Regions from separate parts of the Ningiella algicola genome, predicted to be linked through region 3. Evidence: predicted binding sites of a transcription regulator. Region 3 holds the regulator's gene; each other region holds the start of a gene.
What was found. The regulator FNR, encoded in region 3, switches genes on or off when oxygen is low (the NO sensors DNR and NnrR bind a similar motif). The targets are predictions, from matches to a motif close to TTGATCTAGATCAA.
Positions count from the first base shown of each region.

Region 1: PN836_RS15050 (FeoA family protein) is a predicted target of FNR. The motif match lies at 3,313-3,326, and genes of this name have one in related genera.
Region 2: ccoG (cytochrome c oxidase accessory protein CcoG) is a predicted target of FNR. The motif match lies at 5,569-5,582, and genes of this name have one in related genera.

Region 1 covers NZ_CP171821.2:3,447,437-3,454,943, reverse strand. Annotated here, with positions in the region: gene PN836_RS15065 (carbon-nitrogen hydrolase family protein) at 1-183, opposite strand, end outside; gene PN836_RS15060 (ATP-grasp domain-containing protein) at 193-1,056, opposite strand; gene feoB (ferrous iron transporter B) at 1,136-2,971, opposite strand; gene PN836_RS15050 (FeoA family protein) at 2,978-3,217, opposite strand; gene PN836_RS15045 (carbohydrate porin) at 3,468-4,637, shown strand; gene PN836_RS15040 (hypothetical protein) at 4,677-5,627, opposite strand; gene PN836_RS15035 (VWA domain-containing protein) at 5,624-6,697, opposite strand; gene PN836_RS15030 (MotA/TolQ/ExbB proton channel family protein) at 6,725-7,507, opposite strand, start outside.
Region 2 covers NZ_CP171821.2:2,039,333-2,046,839, reverse strand. Annotated here, with positions in the region: gene PN836_RS08950 (thiol:disulfide interchange protein DsbA/DsbL) at 1-463, opposite strand, end outside; gene PN836_RS08945 (TonB-dependent receptor plug domain-containing protein) at 589-2,532, opposite strand; cobalamin riboswitch at 2,585-2,825, opposite strand; gene PN836_RS08940 (serine/threonine protein kinase) at 3,100-4,086, opposite strand; gene ccoG (cytochrome c oxidase accessory protein CcoG) at 4,079-5,518, opposite strand; gene PN836_RS08930 (DUF3016 domain-containing protein) at 6,329-6,886, shown strand; gene PN836_RS08925 (GGDEF domain-containing protein) at 6,912-7,507, opposite strand, start outside.
Region 3 covers NZ_CP171821.2:650,405-657,911, forward strand. Annotated here, with positions in the region: gene ccoP (cytochrome-c oxidase, cbb3-type subunit III) at 1-70, shown strand, start outside; gene PN836_RS02855 (FixH family protein) at 202-702, shown strand; gene PN836_RS02860 (heavy metal translocating P-type ATPase) at 699-3,137, shown strand; gene ccoS (cbb3-type cytochrome oxidase assembly protein CcoS) at 3,169-3,423, shown strand; gene PN836_RS02870 (sulfite exporter TauE/SafE family protein) at 3,455-4,123, shown strand; gene fnr (fumarate/nitrate reduction transcriptional regulator Fnr) at 4,150-4,887, shown strand; gene uspE (universal stress protein UspE) at 5,037-5,966, shown strand; gene ttcA (tRNA 2-thiocytidine(32) synthetase TtcA) at 6,081-6,992, shown strand; gene rssA (patatin-like phospholipase RssA) at 7,041-7,507, shown strand, end outside.

The DNA.
Region 1 (7,507 bases), 1.9 Mb from region 3:
ATAGCCCGGCAACAAACATTCACCAAAAGTGACAAGTGACGCCTCTTTATTAGCAGCTTCAACGATTGCCGCAATCACCTTTTGAGTGGTCGCCTCCCGATTGAGCCAAACAGGTGCGATTTGCGCTAGCGCGACCTTCATCCCGTCGCTGGATTGTGCATGTGTTTTCTCTGCTATTGTCATAGTAAGTTCCTAGGCGTACTTTTGATGAATGGCTTGTGCAAATCGTTTAGCCGATTCGATATCCATATTGAAATATAAAGAGGGTTCAATAAGCTCAACTTCGATAATTGCCATCCCCATTTTTGTATTTAGCATATCAATACGCGCATAAAGTGCATCGGCTGGCATCGCCTGTAAGGTTTTTTCTGCCAGTTCGAACATCGCCTTGCTAGGAGAAAGACTCTCTAATTGCCCACCGTGCTCTTCTTGCACTCGAAAGTCTCCCGATGCAGGCATTTTACGGATGGCATGACTAAACTGGCCGCTGAAATAAAACAGCGAATACTCGCCATCTTTCAAGATAGACGCTTCAAAGGCTTGCACCATGAACGGGCGATTTTTAAAAAGGTGTTGAAGCGCTTCGTCTAAAACTGATAGTTCTGGCAAGGTGAACAAGAAAGTATCATCTGCATTCGCGCTGACTAATGGTTTGATGATCAGTTGCTGGGCCTGAAAATGCCTAAATGCTGCCTGAATATCCTGGGAACGATATGACGAATACCAGAGCGTATCCAAAATTTGAACATTTTCTTGCGCTAAGTCTTTCAAATAGGCCTTAGACAAATTCCAGCGCATTAGCGCTAGCGAATTTTCTAACGAAGCTTTGGAGAAATGTATCCTCTCAAGACACGCTAAAAATGCATCAGGCGATTGCTGATAATCCCAAGTACTACGAACCACTACAAGCTCGTATTGGTTATAATCGACATACTTGTTTTTCCACGATACATCCTCGACTGCCCAACCTAGGCGTCTGAGGAATGGTTTTACTAAATCATCGTAAACAAAAAAATCTTCAAGGTTATCAGTGCTTAAAAAGGCACAGCGGGGCATGGATATCGCTCTTCTACAACTTTGCAAAGCGTAGATTAAATAATTTAAGCGCTCAGGTAAATCGCTTTAGAAATTTACCTCAACTTAACATGGCGTATAGTAAGGCACTTAGGCAGTATGCCAGCACCCCGTAAACGAGAAACACTCCCCATGAATATCGATTTTTAGACGTTTCCCCTTTTAGCGTAGCAACGGTTGCAACGCATTGTAAGGCAATAACGTAAAAGGCAAGTAGTGCAACTCCAGACGCCAATGTAAAACTATCCTCCTGAATTTGCTCTGCCAGGCCCATCATATTCTCTTCGGCGTCATCTATATTAAATAAAGTCCCAAGCACACCAACAAAGACCTCACGTGCTAAGAACGACACCAGAATAGCTACGCCGTAGCGCCAGTCTATTCCGAGCGGCGCAAACACGGGTTCAATGAAACGCCCAATCATCGCCAAATAACTATTTTGCAAATCACCGTTTGATGGAAAGTAGCCCAATACCCAGATCACAACCGACACCATAAAAATAATTGGCGCTGCACGCTTTACAAAGTAAATACCGCTGTTTAAGGTTTTGTAGAAAAGAGGACGCCAATGCGGCAAACGGTAGCTAGGTAATTCCAATATAAATGGTAAATCGTTTTGTGAACCTTCTTCAGTTATGAAGACATGAATCATTTTGCTCACAATGAGCGCAGTCAGGATCCCGCCGAAATAGAGCACAAAGAAAATGATGCCCTGCAAATTTACCCATCCACCTAAGTAAGCAAGGTCTGGCACTAAAATGGCAATCAGTAATGCATACACGGGTAATCGAGCAGAACAAGACATCAGTGGAACAGTCATCATTGTAATTAAACGTTTGCGCGGTGACTCAATGGTTCTCGCGGCCATAATCGCTGGAATAGCGCAGGCGTGCCCCGATAAATAAGGAATAAAGCTTCTACCAGACAGTCCAAATAAGCTTAAAGGTTTGTGACAAATCAGCGCAGCTCTGGCCAAATAACCACTGTCTTCCAGTAAGCCAATAATTAGCGTCAGGATCATGATTTGCGGCACAAAGACTAAGAACGCCCCTACTCCGCCAAACAATGCATCATTAACAAAGTCGTTGAAAGTGCCTACGGGTAAGGACGAGCTTACTATAGCCGCAAGTAGCGACAGAACATGCTCAACACCGTCCATGAGGGGGGCAGCCCAAGTGAAAATACTCTGGAATAAGAAAAACATAATAAGTGCAAAAGCCAGCGCCCCAAACACGCTATTAAGCAATAATCCGTCTATCATGTTTTGCTTTTTGAGCATGATTTCTTGCCTGATGCCAAACTCTTTTGCAAGCGACTTAGCCTTAACAAGGGCTGGTGTGTTTTCACTTTTTCCAAGCTCGGTGGTGCGTACTTGAGCGCTTTGTGGCTTCATCGCATGATGTTTTAATGCCGCTTGAAACTCTTTTATACCCAGCAAGGTTTTGGCCGAGATCGCATAGACTGGCGAGCCAAGCTTTTCAGACAGTGCCTTCGTGTCGTACTCAAAACCAAATCGAGCCACTTCATCCATCATGTTAAGCGCAAAGACACAGCCTTTTGAATGCGATTTTGCAAGGGCTTGCACCTGTAAGGCAAACACTAGGCTTCGCTCAAGCTTGGTGGCATCTAGATTACATACTATTAGGCTGGTATGTTGAGACTCAAGCGCTCGATGGAGCTGCTCTATGGCAATGGATTCGTCTTTAGAGAGCGATTTCAATGAGTATGTGCCTGGAAAATCTACCAGTTCAAAGCCATCAAACATGCCAGATTTTAACTCTACCGTGACGCCCGGAAAATTCGCCACTTGTTGCCTTAATCCAGTAAGCTGGTTAAACAGCAGGCTTTTACCGGAGTTGGGTTTTCCAACCAGTATTATTTTCTTGTTTGTAGACATTCGCCTTTAGTGTACCTCAGATAGGTCAATATGCACTTGCTCGGCAAGTTCTCTGTCAACTGAATACACGCAGTCTTGCACTTGAATGACTAAAGGCCCACTAAAGGGCGTGCGCTTCATGCAGGTCACCAATTGCCCTTGGGTAAAACCCATTTCTTGTAGGCGCTGACCTAAACTCACATCAATGGTTTGATGGAGGCCGGTAATGGTTGCGGTCGCGCGTTTGGGTAAATCCCAAATGGTCATTCTTCACTCCGATTGTCGCTAGGATGCTAAAGCGAGTTGTTTAAATGAGAGAGTAAACTACTCAGGCAAGAAATACGAATAATTCTCAATAGTAATTGTCCGAGATCAAATTGCTCCGTATTACTGATATCAAATTTGTCTGTTTAGCACCTGAAGTGATGGACGAAACACGTCACAGCGACTAGGATCTCACTCATTCTTCAAATGACATTATGCTAGGATCGCGATTATCAACTGCTCAACGAAAAACTTGCCGCTTCTGCTTCTTTGCATCCTTTTATCTTGTGTAAATTTACCCGTATTTGGTGGAACCTCTTTTTCAGCGCCGGTATTTTCTGCCCAGTACGACATCGATTTTCTAAAAAATACCCAAGGCGGAATATCAACTGACTTCGAATATCTCGATTTAGCGCAGGTATCTATGGCTGGCGACGGCAAACTCAGCAGCGATATTGACCTAGAGTATTTTGCGAGCGCCATCTACAGCAATGGCAATAATTTTTCGCAAGATATCGTCGGAGACGATCATATTGTGTCTAATCTTGAAGGGGGTGCTGGATTTACAAAGTTTGCGCAAGCATGGGTAAATTTAAACTACAAACGGGGGTCGTTGCTGCTTGGATTGTACGATATCAACGAAGAATTTGATGTGCTGCAAAGCGCCAATTTGTTCATCAATAGCGGTCATGGCATTGGCAATGACATTGGATTAAGCGGCGCAAACGGACCCTCGATTTATCCTTTCTACGGACTCAGCGCCCGATTAAAACTTCAAGTAAGTGACAATCAGTCTATTAAGTTGGCCATCATAGATGGTTCGCCAGGTGATGCTGACAAACCATCTTCAATCGGACTTGAGTTAAGCAGTGACGAAGGTGCCTTTTTGATTGCCGAATACGAGGTAAACAGGCATGCAGAAGGCCGCGCTCGCTGGCTGTTTGGTGCTTGGCAATATACAAAGTCTATTGCACTTGAATCAGAACAAGCAAGTTCAGGCAATTTCGGCGTCTATCTTCGTCATGAAAGAGAGCTAGTTCCAGAGCTGGTTGATGTTTTTTTTCGGGTTGGAAGCAGTGACGATAAATTTTATAAATACAATGGCTTTGCTAGCGCTGGGCTTATTTTTCAGTCTTTTAGCACCAGTCGCCCTCTCGATACCTTTGGAATAGCATTAGCATATCATCATGTTGGAGACAGCTTCGCTGCGATTTCTGAAAGCGCATATACGGATTCAGCACCAGGCACTGGCAATCAGCCTTTGCTTGCTAAAGGTGAACTCAATCTTGAGATAACATATCAAGCTATCTTGTCTGATAAACTCACCTTACAGCCAATGATGCAATACATTTCAAAGCCTGCAGCCCTGGATCAAGGTTCGGCCCTGGCCCTTGGACTGAGAGTAAGCGTTAATCTACTATAATGATCGTAATTAACCTGAATTTCTTATGCTATCGCCCGATTATTGAGCAATGAATGACCCTTTGTTTTGTCGCGTCACTTCCCGCATCAGTGTTGAAAATTTAAGTACATCATCCGTAAGACGACCATTTGAACGTGAAAAACCAATGGCGTGAATCCGCGCGATTTTTCCACCTGCTCTATTCGTATTAAGGGCATTGATGCTTGCTAAGGTTGCATCATATGAGCCACCGCTGTAGTCATCGCCAAGTACATACAGCGCTAAAGACGGCGTTCTTGGACCGTACAGGCGCAGTGCAGCTTCAATACCTTCCACTGGCGAGCTGTTTGACGAACCATTCCATGTTCTCAGCGCGCTTAGCATCGCGCGCCTGGTGCCGGTCGTATCATTTCGCCAGCGTCCACTGGTGGTATTAACGAGAAACTCGCCATTGTCTGACATAATTTGAAAACCCAAGACTTGAGGGTGGTTATTTAAGACTTCATTCATTGTATTGAGCACTTTGTTCCACATGGCTTTCATGCTGCCTGAAGTGTCCACGATAAAAATTACATAGTCAGCATCGACTGGAATACCCCCGACTTCGTCGTCTCGCTCTGAGGCCTCATTTTGAGAAATGGCTGCTCGTTCTCGCTGCCGTTTAGTTTGTTCTAGGCCGCTGGCTTTGTCAGTTAGCGCGAGTAAATCATTTTGTGCCCTAGCCACTTGTGCTTCCAATCGCTCGGCTTGTGTTTCGTTGCTGGCAGTCTCAGTAATGGCGGCTGTCAACTTGCTTTGCTGTTCACTTAGGGCACCTTGTAAGTCCTCAAGATTACGCTCTGCTCGCGACAAAGCAACCAGAACATCCGACACTTGACTAACATCATTAAACTCGCCCTCCTCACCATTTCGTGCAAGCAAGATAAGCATAACTACCGCGCCGAATGCACAGGAAATCACATCCAGAAACGACAAGCTAAAGACTTCGATTGGCGCGCGTCGCTGCTTCATGGCCAGGTACCTGCTGGCGCAATAAAGGTGCCACGCGTACCGTCTGCCCAGCTCCAATAGAGAGCTGGCGCAGCTGGGTCTCCCTCCAATGGCAGAAGAATGACGTGAGTTCTTACACCCGGTATAGGATTGGCACGCATAGAATGAGCAAACGCGCTTACTCTGCACTCACCCGTAATGGTTGCCTGTTGCCCTTTGATTGGGCTGCAAGAGCGTGAAAGTCTAAAACCAGAGTCGGGGTTAACGTAGGTGGGTAGACCATCGGTGATCACATACAAGTTGCTTATGTTGCTCATGGTTGATGACATTGTTTGCAATGCCTGTTGAAGATTGGTGCCTTGCGTGGGCGCGAGCTCTCTCGCTTGACTCACAATTTGCCTAAGCTGTTCTGGAGAACTTTGTCGACTCACCGCACTGCCCAGCACTTTTGAGGTGTCATTGTAGGCGACGACTGACACTTCTGAATTGCTCGGAAGGCGCGCTAGCATCCACGATAAAATTCGCAAAGTTCGCTGCCACTTATTGCCGCTGCGTTTTTGTGCGTCACTTCCTACCTTGCTTTTGATAACCTCAATCAATGACTCTGCGCTCATTGAAGCACTCATATCCAGCAGTATGCCAATGCGTTGACCTTCTACTTTTAAGCCAACCAGGTAGCTCTCTTCGCCAGCACCTTGAATCTCAATCGGATCATCAGCCACAAGCGGGCCAGCGGCGGCTATTGCGCTCTCTAAATCGGCAACAACGGCAAGCTCGTCTTTCAGCGCTCGCGTAACCGCCTGCTGTTCTAGCTGAATCTGCTGTAAGCGGGTTTTCGCCTCTTCAAGACTAAGGCTTTGCGCCGCTAATTCGGCTTCAGTCTGACTTAAACTTTGCGCAAGGCCGTCTGATTGGCTTTGTGTGGCATTGAGCTCTTGCTGAAGTTTTTCTAGCTCCTCAACAGGAATGTCGGTGTTGGCACTAAATTTAACCAAAATGAGGATGAGGATAACCGCCCCTAAGCCGCAAGCCATAACATCTAGAAACGCTAAGTTAAAGCCATCTTCTCTACGTTTTTTGAAAATACTCATTTTGCACCTAACACCATCAGTCTTAGTCTAATCGTGAAGACGAGTGAGTAAGTGCCTCTCGCAATTTTTGCGAGTATTAATCACCATTTCATCCTGCCGATTATTCAAAACGTGCAGTAAATACATGAGTACAATTGAAATCAACAGCGACACCAACGTTGAGTTAAAAGCCACTCCCAGCTTGTCTACCATACCCGATATGTCGCCTGCTACTGCCTCTTCTGCTCGAGCAAGCGCAGAGCCTATGCCGCGCACGGTACCAATAAACCCAATACTGGGGATTGCCCAGATAAAGTAACGAATCATGCTATTTCCCGACTCAAGTTGGGCGGCAAGCGTCTCTACACTGTCTGAAATGGCTTGGCTGGCATGTTGTACATTTTGGGTGTTTTTATAGCGGCGCAAACAATTTATCCATGTCGCCATAGAAGAATTTTCAGAATGACGACTTTCTTCCAGCTCAGCTAAAGCAGCAGATACGTCAAAGGTCTGGTTTTCAATCGGCTCAAGGTCTTCAACCGTTTTTAGGGCTTCGCCTTCGCCCGTTGTATCATCTGCTTTCAACTCCGGTTCGTTTGTCTTATATGGTTTATTTTGACCAAAGCCTGCCAAGTAGTCCATAGTAAACATGTGCTCTTCTTTGAAGACAATCCGTTGATATTTATAAATAATTAAAAAAGCGCAAAATAATCCTATACTGACTGAGGCTTGTTGTTCAAAATCTTTAAAAATTACCCAAAGGTTTGTGGTAGCAACGCTCCCTTGTGCAACAATCGCGGCTTCTGCAAGAGGCCGTACAAGGCTTTGATA
Region 2 (7,507 bases), 1.4 Mb from region 3:
GCTTATCAAATTCTTCCCCATCTACGCCATTGACGACAAACACTTTTCTCCAGTCATCTAAGCTTGTCACGATGGCGCGTTGCTCATGAATATAGTTAAATATAGCCGCATTGAGTGCTTCGTCTTTATCTAATGAGCGACCTATCATCATAGCTTTAGTCGCCGTGTCCTGAATATCTGGTCCGATTCCACCCATAAAATTCACATGTACCTTATCGAACGCCACGTCTTCTGCTAGCTTGTTTTCGATTTGTTTTGCAATTGGCTCAAATCGATAACACGCAGGGCACCAGAATGAGAAAAACTCTTTCACTTCGGGTTTCGCAGTGGCTTCGTCAGAAATGATTTCGTAATGCGTGCCTTCTTCCCATTGCACAACCTGAGAGCAGGCTTGCATAGGCAACAAAAGTGCGAATAAACCTAATGCAAAAAAGCCCATAATATATTTTTGCGTGTACTGCATGTAAAATTCCTCAAATAAAAGTGACAATAAGAGACGCAGAGTAATTATTAGTTCCCTAAAAAAAACTGCGTCGACTTACCTAATGCGATTTTAATCTGTGTTTGTGATAAGCGAAGGATACCGTATCACCAGTGATATACCAACTCTGCATTTATACGCCGCGATTGACCTACAAAGCCCACAACATCCTCAAAGTCTGCGTCAAATGCGTTACTTAATCGCACACCTATCTGAAGGTGCTGGCTAAAAGAATAGCGGTAGTTTGCGCTCACAAGCCAATAATTGTCTAAACTTACTATTTGAGATTCTTGTGGAAAGGGTGGGAAAAACTGGTCAAGTCGACTGCCTGTGTAATCTGCCTGCAAGTAAATACTCTGATTCGTTGCAATGTCGTAAGACAGCCAAGCAGAGCCAGTATGACGTGCTCGCCGAAGTTCGCTTTGTTGAGAAGGCGTATTATTTTCTTCGTTAGCATCCAGATATCCATAGCTAAATGACCACTTAAGTTTATCATGTGATTGCGATATGCTCAGCTCCAAACCTTCTCGCGTGCTGTCGTTTGCGGCATTCATAGCGGTAAACACACCCGTATCAAGGTCTAACACAAATCCTAGAATTTCATCTTCGAGGCTTGATTGATACCAAGACAGAGTGTAGTCCATATCTCCCAATTCGGCTTCAATCCCAATCTCAACAGAGCGAGAGGCTTCGGGGATCAGGTCAGGATTTCCAGAAAACGTACCTGGAAAAAAACCAAAGCGTTCGGTAAACGTTGGGTTTTTAATCGCCTTGGCCACGCTAGCAAATGTTTTTACATTCTCTAGCGGCTGATACACGAGCCCTAAACGAAAACTACTTGCGTCATCAAATTCTTCATTGTTGTCAAAACGAATACTCCCTGATACCGACAATGTGTGATTAAACGCATGTGTGCCATCAGCAATAAACGACAAGCTAGTGTTGCTTTGGTTTTGATTCGGGTCGCCAAAGCTTATCGGGCCTCTTTGCTCAAAATCTTCGCTAACCGATTCAACACCCGCATTGATTTGCCCGCTGGAGAGGGCAAAATTATGGTTGTACACAATTCGTTGTTTTTGACCTTGGGTTGAACCGGTGAAAGCGCCATTGCTAAAGTTGTCGTTTTCTTGCTGTGAGAATTGATAGGAAAGCGATTGTGACCATATGCTCTTTTCAGGCGTAAAATACCAGTTAAGGGCTAGGGAGATTTGTTCGCCCTTAGAATAATTGTCAGCGTCGGCAATTAGGCCAGTTTCAAAATCAGTGCTGTCAAAGTCGCTGGTGTAGTCCACCCATCTAAACTGGGATTCAATTCGATTTTGCTGACTCATCGCATATCCTAATGAGCCATAGCCTGTGGTGTTCTGATAACCGTCTTTTTCGTCGCCGCTTCTGGCAATATTTTGGCCCTCGGTGTCAAGATGGGAGAGGCTTAAGCCATAACGCAATTTATCCATATTACCCTTAATACTGCCTTGAATCTGACCTGTTTGTTTATTGCCATAGCGTGCGCTGAGTGAAGCTTTCTGGGTATCTGTATCAGAAAAGCCTGCAGTTTTAGTGGTGATGCTAATCACCCCTGCAATAGCCGCGCTTCCCCAAAGCGCACTTTGCTCGCCTTTAAGTACTTCGATAGTTTGAACGTTAGATAGCATGATATGAGAGAGATCAACCAATCCCCCTTGACCAAGGTCGTTTATCTCGACACCGTCTACCAATACCAACACGTGATTACTCTCTGAGCCTCGAAACCTGACTTCTGTTAGTGCGCCAAGTGGTCCAGATTGTGAAATGTTCATGCTAGGTACCGTGCGCAATAAATCAGTGATATTCAGGGCACCTGAGGCGTTAATTTGAGCGGAATCTATTGTGCTGATTGACCCTGCAATAAGTTTCTGTGGCGTAGGCGTGCGAGCGCCAATCACGCTTATCGTCTCAGTTGCTTGATTTGCTGCAGTATTAGCGGGTAAATTTTGAGCTTTTGAATAGGGCGCGCCCAAAGCGCCAACGGCGCTGATAGCAAGCGCAATTAGTGTTTTTTGAAAGTCCATGTTAGTCCTTGTTATTGCTCCCACCGAGCAATGTCATAGTAAAAAAATGCATTCAGCATTTGCTTAACTAGGCCGGTATCCGGGCTCACAACACGACTTATTGACCTTCCCATATTCGTATAGCAATACAGTGATCATTTCGTTCACGAACATCATTTGTAGCGCGATGTCCTTGAATATATTAAGTCGCTATTTTGTTGCTTACCGTTGCGGGGGCAGCACAGGTTTTGCACCTGTTTCCCGTTTAACTTTCAAGTTTTCAGCCTGAAAGCACCTCGTCGTACATTACTTTACGGTATTCGCATGAATAGACAAGGCGCATTAAGGTATTAGATATGCATTATTGATGTTTGAAGGGTTGACCTAGCTTTTAGCCTGAAGGAGGGCTCGTGCCTTTCCCAAAGTCGCTCTGCGTCATCCCTGAACGCTTCACCAAAACCGTCCTTGGTTTTGGAGACTTTGGGAAAGGCACGAGCCCTCCTTCAGGCTAAAAGCTAGGTCAAAAATCGACGGAGGTTTTACATCGAATGGTTGAATTACAAGCTAGCGCACGCAACAGTTTTGCTTCTAGAACCCCAACTTTAAAACCGGCTCATCAAGTGCGGCATATTGCTCTTTAAGTGCGAGGATTTGCCCTTCCCAGTATTTATCCTCTCCAAACCAAGGGAAAGCGTTTGGGAAGGCTGGGTCTTGCCAGCGAGTAGCGAGCCATGCCATGTAGTGAACCATGCGCATGGCGCGTAAGGGTTCAATTAAATGAAGCTGCTTATAGTCAAGTTCATGAAATTCTTCATAAGCACTTACCAGTATGTCGAGTTGCAATAGCTGAGTTTGTCTATCGCCGCTTAGCATCATCCATAAGTCTTGGATGGCTGGACCATTGCGGCAGTCATCGAAGTCCACAAACATTGGGCCGTCTCGCCATAAGATGTTGCCGGGGTGCACATCCCCATGCAACCTGAATCCTTCATCACAGTTTGCAATCGCATGTTGATAGCGCTCGGTCGTGCGGGCAATTAGCTGCTCGATGATGGTAAAAAATGCGGTGTCCAGATGTGCTGGAACAATCTGATATTGTTTCAGGGTTGCTAGCGGGGTGCTTAAATGGGTTTCCAAGCTCAATGGCGGACGATGTTTAAACGTGTTTGTGTGAGAGATGCGATGCATTTTGCCGAGCATTCGCCCCACTGATTCAAGTTGGTCGAAGTTATCTACTTCAAATTGTCTTCCGCCTACAGAAGGGAAGAGAGTGAAGCGGTAATCGCCGAGTTGATGTAGGGTTTGGCCATTAATGGCAAGCGGAGCGACAACGGGTATGTCGTCTTCAAGCAGCAGGCGGCTAAACTTGTGCTCTTCAAGAATTTGTTCGTTTGACCATCTCAAGGGGCGATAAAACTTTACCACATAGCGCTTTGAATCTTCAGCAAGGAACTGATAGACCCTGTTTTCGTAGCTATTTAGCGGCAACAGTCCTGATGCCACAAGGACGTCAAGGCTTTCAATGCCATCAAGAATAAGCTCAGGGGTGAGTTGGGTAAAATGAAATTCAGACACCGGTAAATATAAACGTACTTGGTTCTTCTACCTCAATGATATCACCTTCACTGTCGGTGGTGCTCACATGAAAATATATTTTTTGCGTACCGACTTCCAAATTGTAAGGGTCGCTTGCAACGCTAATAGGGAGCGTGAATACTTCACCACCTTTTACTGATACTACGTCGTCACCAATATACTGTGCGCCTTCAAGGCCTTTTACTGCAACGGTATAGCTTCGGTCTTGTTGGGACTTATTGAGAATCTTTAAGGTATAGACGTTCTCGATGAGCCCTTCGTTTGTTTCGCGATCGAGGGAGTTTCTATCTCGAATGATATCGACTTCAAGCGGAACGCGCATGACGATGTCCGTGATAAGCAGGCCAGTCATAACGCAAAGCACCACCGCATAACCCACGAGTTTGGAACGGAAAATGTGGGTTGTGCCGCCTTTAAGCTCATGTTCAGACGTAAAACTTATCAAGCCCTTTTCATAGCCCATCTTTTCCATTACGCCGTTACAAGCATCCACGCAAGCGCCGCAGTTAATGCACTCATACTGTAAGCCATTGCGTATATCGATGCCTGTCGGGCAAACCTGCACACATAAGTTGCAATCGATACAATCGCCAAGCCCTTTCTCGCGCACTTGTTCGACCGTCATTTTGCGCGAACGAGGGCCGCGCTTTTCACCGCGCTGACTATTGTATGCCACCGTGTAGGTGTCTTTATCAAACATAGCGGATTGAAAACGTGCATATGGACACATGTGAGTACACATGATTTCGCGCATATATCCAGCATTAGCATATGTACAAAAGGTAAAGAACAGTACCCAAAATGTCAGCCAAAAGCTGTTGTTGAGGGTAAAGAAGTTGATGAAAAGCTCGTCGATGGGCGTGAAATAACCCACAAAAGTAAGCGACGTAAGTAAAGCCACGCTGACCCATGAAAAGTGCTTCAATGATTTGCGAATGAATTTATCCGCGTCCATTTTACGTTGATCAAGCTTCATGCGCTTGTTGCGGGCACCTTCTATTTTTTCTTCAAACCAGATAAAAATGAAGGTCCAGGTGGTTTGTGGGCACATAAAACCACACCAAACGCGACCAGCAAAGGTCGTAATAAAAAATAGAGCAAAGGCTGAAACAATCAGGGTATAAGCTAATATAGTCAGATCCTGCGGCCACAAGGTAATAGCAAAGAAGTTAAAACGCTGCTCGGCAATATTCAAAAGAATTGCCTGCTGTCCCTCGTACTGCAACCATGGTACCACTGCAAACGCACCTAGAAAGATAAGTCCGAAAAGGCGGCGAATGTTTTCATACATGCCCTCGACCGCGCGCACGTATATGCGGCTGCGAGCCGAATAGTTTGGTTTGGTAAGCGCGTCTTTTGGTTTTGCGATTTTAACCGGCGTGACGTCTTTAATGCGGATCTTTTCGTTCATACTTTATCCCTTCAAGTGGGTAGAGTATAACAAGGGCATGGCGTGATTTGTTAACCGAGATCAATAAATCGTATCAGTGCGCTGTAAATTTTATGAAAAGAGCAGTGAAACTTATGCATGTGTAACAGCAAATTAAATGCTTTGGTATGTTCTGTAATACCCAAATTGCTTGATTTTTCCTGTAACTATGTTTTATTTACACAACTAAATAAATATCTTTTTGGAGGCTGTGGGTGGTTAAATTTGGGCGTTGGATAGTTGCGGTTCTCGCAGTAGCCCTAATTTTTTGGGTAACACAGACAGGTCCTGTTCAGAGTGCTTTGTATGGTCTCAGTAGCACTGTGTCTGGATGGGTTAATGCGGTGGTCAATGCTCCCGAGCAAAGGCAACTAAAAAACCTGCAAAATGCGTTTTTAATCAACAATATGTCACTAAAGCCACATCAAACAGATTATGTATTTGAAGTCACTAGCTCAATAGAGACGGTGAGCTCTTTCCACAACAGGTATTGTCTGCAAGACGACAAAAACCCTTATCTTTTTGGAAGCAACAAAGCCAAATTTTGTTCAGATATCGTCAGGTCGAAGATCCTCGAACCAAAGTAAATACGTTCAGCTTTAGCAACTCTTTGACGCCCCATGGCGTATTCTTTAAAGAGACAACATTATTATAACGCGATAGCTGTAGATTGTTTTTGCTCGCACACTTGTCTTCCTCAGTGAACAAGAGTGTGGCGGAACTTTTAGCTATGTATATCGTCAACATTATTGACGCACATATTATATTTTGCGTACCTTTTAAGGAAACATTATGAAAATTCGCAACAGCCTTATCATAACCTTACTCGCTAGCGGCTCAGTTTTACTTGCTTCGAGCGCACTGGCTGATGAGCCGACTGTCGTCAGTCAACAAACTGATAGACTTAACATCGACTATGTTGATGCTGAAGGCTATACCGATATTCGGCCTTCAAACCTTGGTTCGCGTAGTAAATTTCGAAATCAAGTCCTCAATACTATGACTGAATACTTCGATGAATTCGCGCAAGAATTACCTGAGGGGCAAACGCTCAAGGTGACAGTCACTGATATTGATTTAGCGGGCGACACGCGAAGCGCTAGAATTCCAATTGGTTCGCCCTTGCAGGACGTGCGCGTAATGGAAGACATTTTTTTTCCACGAATTAAGTTTAGCTATGAGCTACAAGACGCGAGTGGTTCTGTTCTGAAGTCAGAAGAGGTTTCACTTAAAGACATGGCGTATCTCGATAGGGCGGGCTTTGTGAGAACTAACCGAGACGCGTTTGCTTATGAACGTCAAATGCTTAAAGAGTGGTTTGAGCGAGACTTAATGGGTGAAAATAGCTAAAAGTAAAAAGCCAGCATTCACATTTTTATGCTGGCTCAGCGTCTTTTGCAACGCGTTTTTTGCGTATTCGGTGTACCGAATATAGATGGTGGCCTTTTCGCTTTGACTCAAATGCAGCTTTGTCGGCATAACCCACCAAAGATGTATAATTGATGTCATCAATTTTTGCTGGGTCAAACGAGACAATGCCAATAGACGTCGCTATGGACAAGGCGTATTGGTTGATTGAACGCTTGGCAGCCAGTTCGCGTTGGATTTGTTGCGCCTTGTTAATCGCGTCTGTTTCCATACTCTTTGGCATTAACAAAGCAAATTCATCCCCTCCAAGCCTTCCAAAGGTATCGCTATCTCTGATGCTTTGAATGATCGTGTCGGAAAACGCGCTTAAATAAGCGTCGCCTGTGTTGTGTCCATACTTGTCGTTAATGCCTTTAAAGTCATCCAAATCAAAATACAGCAGACTTAAAGGCTCTCCTTGGCGTTTAGCAGAGGCAATTGCCTGCTTGGTTCTGTCGCTAAACAAATGGCGATTAGTTGCACCTGTTAAGGTGTCGTAATGGGCAAGCCGCTTGAGCCTTAGATCCTTCCTGAATTCTCGCTGCAAAGTGCTTAGTAAATAAC
Region 3 (7,507 bases):
CGACAAAACCTTGGGCGAAGACAAGGTTCATGTGGTTGCGGCGTACGTTTACAGCTTATCTCAAGAATAATCGCGTATCCTAATGCAGTAACTTAGGGAAATACGTAGAATAAAGCCTCGTTTTACGGGGCTTTTTAATTTAGATTCGATAGAATATTGCTTCAAAAAACGTGCTAAGCAATAAGCCTAAAAGTGGTAACAATGAACTTACAAGATACAGATACTAAGCCTTGGTATAAGCAGTTTTGGCCTTGGTTTTTAATTGCTATTCCGACCTCATCATTAATTGTGGGCTCATTCGTTATACGTTTTGCAACCGATGGCACCAACACTTTAGTGGTCGATGATTACTACAAGGAAGGGAAAGCTATCAACGCCCGCCTTGACAAAATAGACCGAGCTATCGAATTAGGCATATCAACAACGTTGGATATCAAGCAAGGTCAGGTTGCCATAGAGTTTTTGGATGGAGCCCCACAGACCGGTGAAGCTTTAAGGCTCGAGTTTTTTCATGTCACCCTTGCGCATAAAGATTTTAATGTCCTTTTATCTCGAGATGCTAACGGCATATACCGCAGCAGCTTCGATGAAGATATCAAAGGCAAGTGGAGAATCCGTTTGCTGCCAATGGATGAGTCTTGGAAAGTCCAGGACACCGTAAATCTTCCACAAGAAAAGGTAATCAGTTTTAATCCCCAATGAGCATAAGCGTTTCTCAGGGTTGCTGTTTTCACTGTGGCCTCCCAAATATTGATGGTGACAAATATCCCGTAAGCATAATCGGCCAAACACACTTTATGTGTTGTCCTGGCTGTCAGGCGGTGGCCTCAGCTATTGTCGACAATGGCCTTGAAAGCTATTACGAATTTCGCACAGAACTAGCCGCCCGTGGTGACGCAGCGCTTGATAACACCATGTCAAAACTTGCGGTATACGATGAGCCTGAGCTGCAAGAGGAGTTTGTTTTCGAACAAGGCAAAGACAAACAAATCCAGCTTACGGTAGAAGGCATTACCTGTGCTGCGTGCGCATGGCTGATTGAAAAACAGCTCGCCAAGTTGCAGGGAATTAAGCAAGTATCGGTCAACGTCTCTGCCAGAAGAGCATTGGTAACATGGGATAACGATCAAATTAAGCTCTCTGGTGTGTTAAGCAGAATGAAAGCGATTGGCTATGAATCTCTGCCCTTTCAAAGCGACAATCACGAAGCATCCTTTAAAAAAGAGCAAAAAGCTTACCTTAAAAAGTTAGGGCTTGCTGGCATTATGACGATGCAAGTGATGATGCTGGCAATGGGTCAATATTTCGATATTTTTGGTAATATTGATGCAGAGGCGATTTCCTATTTCAATGCAGTAAGTTTACTTCTTACTACACCAGTGGTGCTGTATTCAGGCAGCATATTTTACGTCAGTGCGATAAAGGCAATACAGGCAAGAACCGTCAATATGGATGTGCCGATAACAGTGGCGATCATTGCAACCTACGTTGCAGGTGTGCTGGCGGTAAATAAAGATGCAGGTGAGGTCTATTTTGAATCTATCTGTATGTTTGTGTTTTTTTTGCTGATAAGTCGATATCTTGAACATCGCTCTCGCCATAAGGCCACTGAAATATCTTCAAACATGCTCAAGTTGATTCCTGTTACCGCTCTAAAAATGAGTGATGGTCAATGGACGTCTGTACTTGCCAAGCAGCTAATTACGGGAGATAAAGTGCTGGTCAAAGCGGGGCAATCCATCCCTATCGACGGCATTGTGATTGATGGTAAGTCCACGGCGGATGAGTCCATGCTAACGGGAGAGTTCGAGCCCGTTAAAAAGCAGGTTGGCGATCGGGTGTTTGCGGGTTCGCTAAATCAACAGGGTAGTATCACGCTTGAAGTATCAAATGGCCTAAAACATGCGATGATGAATCAGATTCTGCGTCTGCAAGAAATGGCCATGGGCAGTAAACCCAAAGTTGCGCTAATCGCGGATAAACTCTCTCGCTATTTTGTCAGCGCAGTATTAATCATAAGCGCCCTAACCTATTGGTATTGGTGGTCTCAAGACGATCCGCACGCCTTTTGGATCACAATTTCAGTCTTAGTCGCAACCTGTCCGTGCGCACTTGGACTGGCCACACCTTCTGCGCTTACGTGCGCTATGGCAAAGCTTAATAACATCGGTATTTTACTCAAACGCGCCGATGCATTAGAACAAGTTACTCATGCCAGTGACATCGTCTTTGATAAGACAGGTACGCTAACAGAAGGACAGTTTTCAATTGCACAAAGCATATTTGTCGAAAAGGACAAAGCCGAGCATTATCTGGCACTTGCTTGTTTACTTGAGAGTCGCTCTGAACATCCTATCGCTCGTGCGTTCAGTCTGGACAATGTCGCGCTCCCCTTAGACGAATCTCAGTGGCAGATAAGTGAATACCGCACAGAAATTGGTAAAGGAATTCGTGCTACCGTTAATAATACAGCGTGTTTAATCGGGTCGAAACGCTTCGTGTTAGCGCAATTGGGCATAAGCCAGGACACGCTTGACGCTCAGGCTAGTCTGACGTTGACTGGCGCAAATGTATTGCTGGCCGTTGACGGAGAAGTAAAAGCCGCTTTTTGGGTCACAGATACAGTTAAAAACGATGTCATTGAAGTGTTAACGCGCTTAGATAAATATAGTCTAAGGATTTTAAGTGGCGACGATACTAGCAATGTCGAAGCAATTGCTAAGCAAATCGGTATTAGGCATGCTTTTGGCAATTGTTCCCCAGAAGATAAACTCAGCCATATTAGAGAACAACAAAGCCAATCGCGTTCGCTCATTATGCTTGGGGACGGCATTAACGACGCACCTGTACTTGCTGCAGCTGATGTTTCAGTTGCCGTCGGTAATGCCTCTGATCTTGCAAAGAATGCGGCAGACGTAATTTTACTCAATCCTAGCTTACATTCACTAGTTGACCTAATTGAAATGGCAGAAAAGACCAAACGTAAAATTAAACAAAATATCGCTTGGGCGCTTGGGTATAACCTCCTTGTCCTTCCGTTTGCGGTCAGCGGTGTACTTTCGCCATGGCAGGCCGCACTTGGAATGTCGCTATCTTCGATAATAGTGGTATATAACTCTACACGATTAATGCGATAATAAGGCTTAGAACTTATTGTTAGGCGTAGCCATGAGCATTATTTTTGTCTTAATTCCATTAGCCATTATTATTGTTTCTATTGCAATAGGCGTGTTTTTTTGGGCCGTAAAGTCTAATCAGTTTGACGACCTTGAACGTCAGGGCTATAGCATTTTGTTTGATGATGATATAAAGCAAGATGACAAAGCAAATCCTACAAAATGCGAAAGCATCGCGTTTAGCTCAGATGAATGCTCAGATGAATCACAAAAAGACAGTTTGACTGAAAATCACAAAGAAATTTGATCATACTTCATCCTACTAATGAACCCCGCACATGAGTGAATTCAATTTACTATCAGCTTTTTTGATGGGACTCGCTGGCGGTGTTCACTGCGTAGGAATGTGTGGGGGTATCGCAAGTGCTTTTAGCTTCGCTATCCCAAAAGGCGAGTCCAAAATCGTTTATATTTTATCGTACAACAGCGGCCGCATTGCCTCATATACAATGGCAGGCGCGCTAACCGGCTTTCTAGGCGCTATCGCCAGTAGCGCCATTACCACCACCTTACCCATCTTAACAATGATAAGTGCCTTATTTTTAATTTTACTTGCTCTGTACATTAGTGATGTATACAAAGGATTGTCATATTTTGAAAAAGCTGGCGGATACCTGTGGCGTAAGATTCAACCCTTGTCTAAAAAGTGCTTACCCTTTAAAAACCCAAGTTATGCGCTCGCATACGGCGCTGTTTGGGGCTGGTTGCCTTGCGGTCTTGTTTACGCAGCGCTAACGTGGTCTTTAGCAGCTGGCGATGCAGTTAGCGGTGCGCTGTTTATGTTAATGTTCGGCCTGGGCACATTCCCCGCTTTAATTGCGACTTCTTTAGGCGCATCGTATATCATTCCTATTTTACAACACAGAGCGTTTCGATACATTGTGGCGCTTTGTTTGATTATTTTCTCGTTTGTTTTGATTTTCAATATGGTTCACGGTATAAAGTGATCTGAATAATAAAAAGGAATGTGGCCATGGCAACCAGTCCTGAGCTCTCCATACATTGTGAGACCTGTAGTTTTAGTCATCTTTGCCTACCTGTTAGTCTTAACAAGTCTGAATTAGAATCTTTAGATGACATTATCGAACGTAAACGTCCTTTACATAAGCATGATAAGCTTGTGAGTTCTGGTCAAGCTTTCCATTCCTTATACGCGGTACGTTCTGGCTCATTTAAGTCTTATGTTAGTGACAAAGATGGCGTCGAACAAATTGTGGGTTTTCATTTCCCGGGCGATATTATTGGCTTTGACGCTTTAAAGGACCAGACTCATCAGAGCTATTCACAGGCACTTGAGACTGCTATGGTCTGTGAACTGCCGTATGAAACCTTAGATAAAGTATCTGAAAAGTATCCAAAACTCCGTCAACAAATCATGAAGTTCATGAGTGCTGAAATTAAACATGACCATGATTTGATGATGCTTCTTAGTAAAAGGAGTGCTGAAGAGCGTTTGTTACATTTTATTAGCCACCTTTCACAGCGTTTTGATGAGCGAGGATACTCAGCAAAGCAGTTCAATTTATCTATGACACGCAACGAGATTGGAAATTACCTCGGCTTAACGGTTGAAACCATTAGTCGTTTGTTAACACGATTTCAAAAAGAAAACTTAATTAAAGTTGACGGTAAACTTATCACGATCGTAGATTTTGATGGTCTCAAGCAACGAATGCCAGAGTCAGAGATCCCCTTCGCTGCCGTTAATTAGCAGGTCTGATTGAAATCGTAAGTTTATTACCTTTATATTTTATCTAGCACAAGGTGGTTACATGCATATGTTAACCACCTTTTTTATAATGCTTAAGTGCTCTACCTGAAGTCTGGATAACAATCTGCAACGACATAACGGAGTAAATTATGACCTTAAGCTCACACGATAGCGTGTTCACATGCCAACGTATTCTCGTCGTTTTTGACCCTTATCACACTGAACAACCTGCGTATCATCGAGCCTGTTTTTTGGCCAAAAAGCTTAATGCAGAGCTTTTAGTAGTCAGTTGCATTTATGATGAAACATACGACATGACCAATTTTCTTAGCGCTGAACAGCGCGTTGACATGAAATCCGCCCTGCTTAACGGTCAACTCAAAGCCATGCAAGCCTGTACTGCAAAAACTATTGGTGTAAAAGTGTCCGTGAAATCTGTATGGCATAAGTCATTGCATCAAGGGATCATCGACGTCGCCACTCACGAAGATTGCGACATGATTGTAAAGGCATGTAAAAATCATACTAAATTTGCACATAAACTGTTTACTCCCTCCGATTGGCGTTTATTGCGGTATAGCCCACTTAATGTCTTGATGGTAAAAGATCATGACTGGCCAGAAAATGGAAATATTGTCGCTTCGATCAGTGTTGATACAAACGATAAAGTACACAATTTGTTAAGTGAACGCGTCACAAAAATCAGCTGCGACCTGGCGAAAATGGTCAACGCGCGAGTCAACTTGGCAAACACTTTTGCAGGCGCACCGGTGCATGTTGCTATCGAAGTACCTAGTTTTAACGCGCAAGCTTATAACCAAGATATCCAGGATAAACACGAGAAAGACGTGCATACCATTGCGCAAGCGCACGACATACCAGATGATCAGGTATTTGTATCAGAAGGACTTCCTGAAGATATCATTCCTAAAGTGTGTGAAAAGCTTGATGCCGAATTGTTAGTACTGGGCTCGGTTGGTCGCCGGGGTATATCTGCAGCGCTCTTGGGCAATACTGCAGAGCATATTATTGATCATGTCACATGCGATACCCTGGTGATAAAACCACAGTTAAAATAGTGCTTAATGGCAAACGATAAAGCGTACTTCTATGGGTGATTTACAGTCATAAGTCTCGTATACTGGCGGCGTTTTAAGTATTAGGTTTTATGCATTACGTTTTAGGAAAAGCTTATGTCAGTAAATGGCTCACTCACTACTCAGAGCAAATCGAAGTATAGTTTTAATAAACTACAAAAACGCTTACGCCGTGAGACCTCAAAAGCCATTGCCGACTTCAATATGATAGAAGACGGCGATCATATTATGCTGTGTTTATCAGGCGGCAAGGACAGCTATACCCTACTCGACTCATTAATGTATCTTCAGCGTATAGCACCCATTCACTTTTCAATTGTGGCGGTTAATCTTGATCAAAAACAGCCAGGCTTTCCTGAGCATATTCTTCCAGCGTATTTGTCTGAACTGGGAGTGGAATATAAGATAGTTGAGGAAGATACGTATTCCATCGTTAAAGAAAAAGTACCTGAAGGAAAGACGACCTGCTCTCTGTGCTCACGCTTACGCCGCGGTATACTCTATCGCACGGCAAGCGAGCTTAAAGCAACAAAAATCGCTTTAGGTCATCATCGTGATGACATGTTAGAGACATTGTTTTTGAATATGTTTTATGGGGGCAAAATTAAGTCCATGCCGCCAAAACTCCTAAGTGACGATGGCAAACACATCGTTATAAGGCCACTAGCCTACTGCAAAGAGTCAGATATTCAAAAATATTCAAGTGCAATGAACTTCCCAATCATTCCCTGCAATCTTTGCGGCTCTCAAGAAAACCTCCAGCGCAAAAATATCAAAATGATGCTTCAAGACTGGCAGCAACGTTTTCCCGGACGCGTGGAGTCGATGTTCAGCGCTATGCAGAATATTAAACCCTCTCATATGCTTGACCATGCGATGTTTGATTTTAAAGGCCTAAATCGAGATACCAAATTTAAAGGTGAAGGCGACATTGGCTTTGATAATGAGGCTTTTGAACAAAGCTTTAGCCAGCCAGATGCGGATAACACCATTCTGGAAATAAAGTGATTAGTAGAAGATGATCAATAACACGTGCACGAATAAACAGGAGTATTTGTGAAAATTGGTTTAGCACTGGGTGCGGGCGCTGCCCGAGGTTGGGCGCATATCGGCATCATTAAGGCACTTGAAGAATTAGGCATTAAAATAGACATTGTTGCTGGGTGCTCCATTGGCGCATATGTAGGTGCAGCCTATGCAAGCGGCAAGCTCGATGAACTCGAGGCCTGGGCAAACACGCTCACCGAATGGCAAGTATTCGGTTTACTTGGCATTGGCCTTCGTCGCGGCGGCCTTGCTAGCGGCCAAAAAGTATTTGATAAACATAAAAACGACTTTTGCGCCCCCAGTTTTGAACAAATGATAAAATCCTTTAGTGCAGTCGCTACCGATTTATATTCCGGGAAAGAAGTCATTTTTAATAAAGGCGATATAAACGATGCAATACAGGCGTCTTGTGCAATCCCTGCTCTATTTGCCCCCATCGAGCATGAAGGTAGGTGGTTAGTCGATGGCGCAGTGGT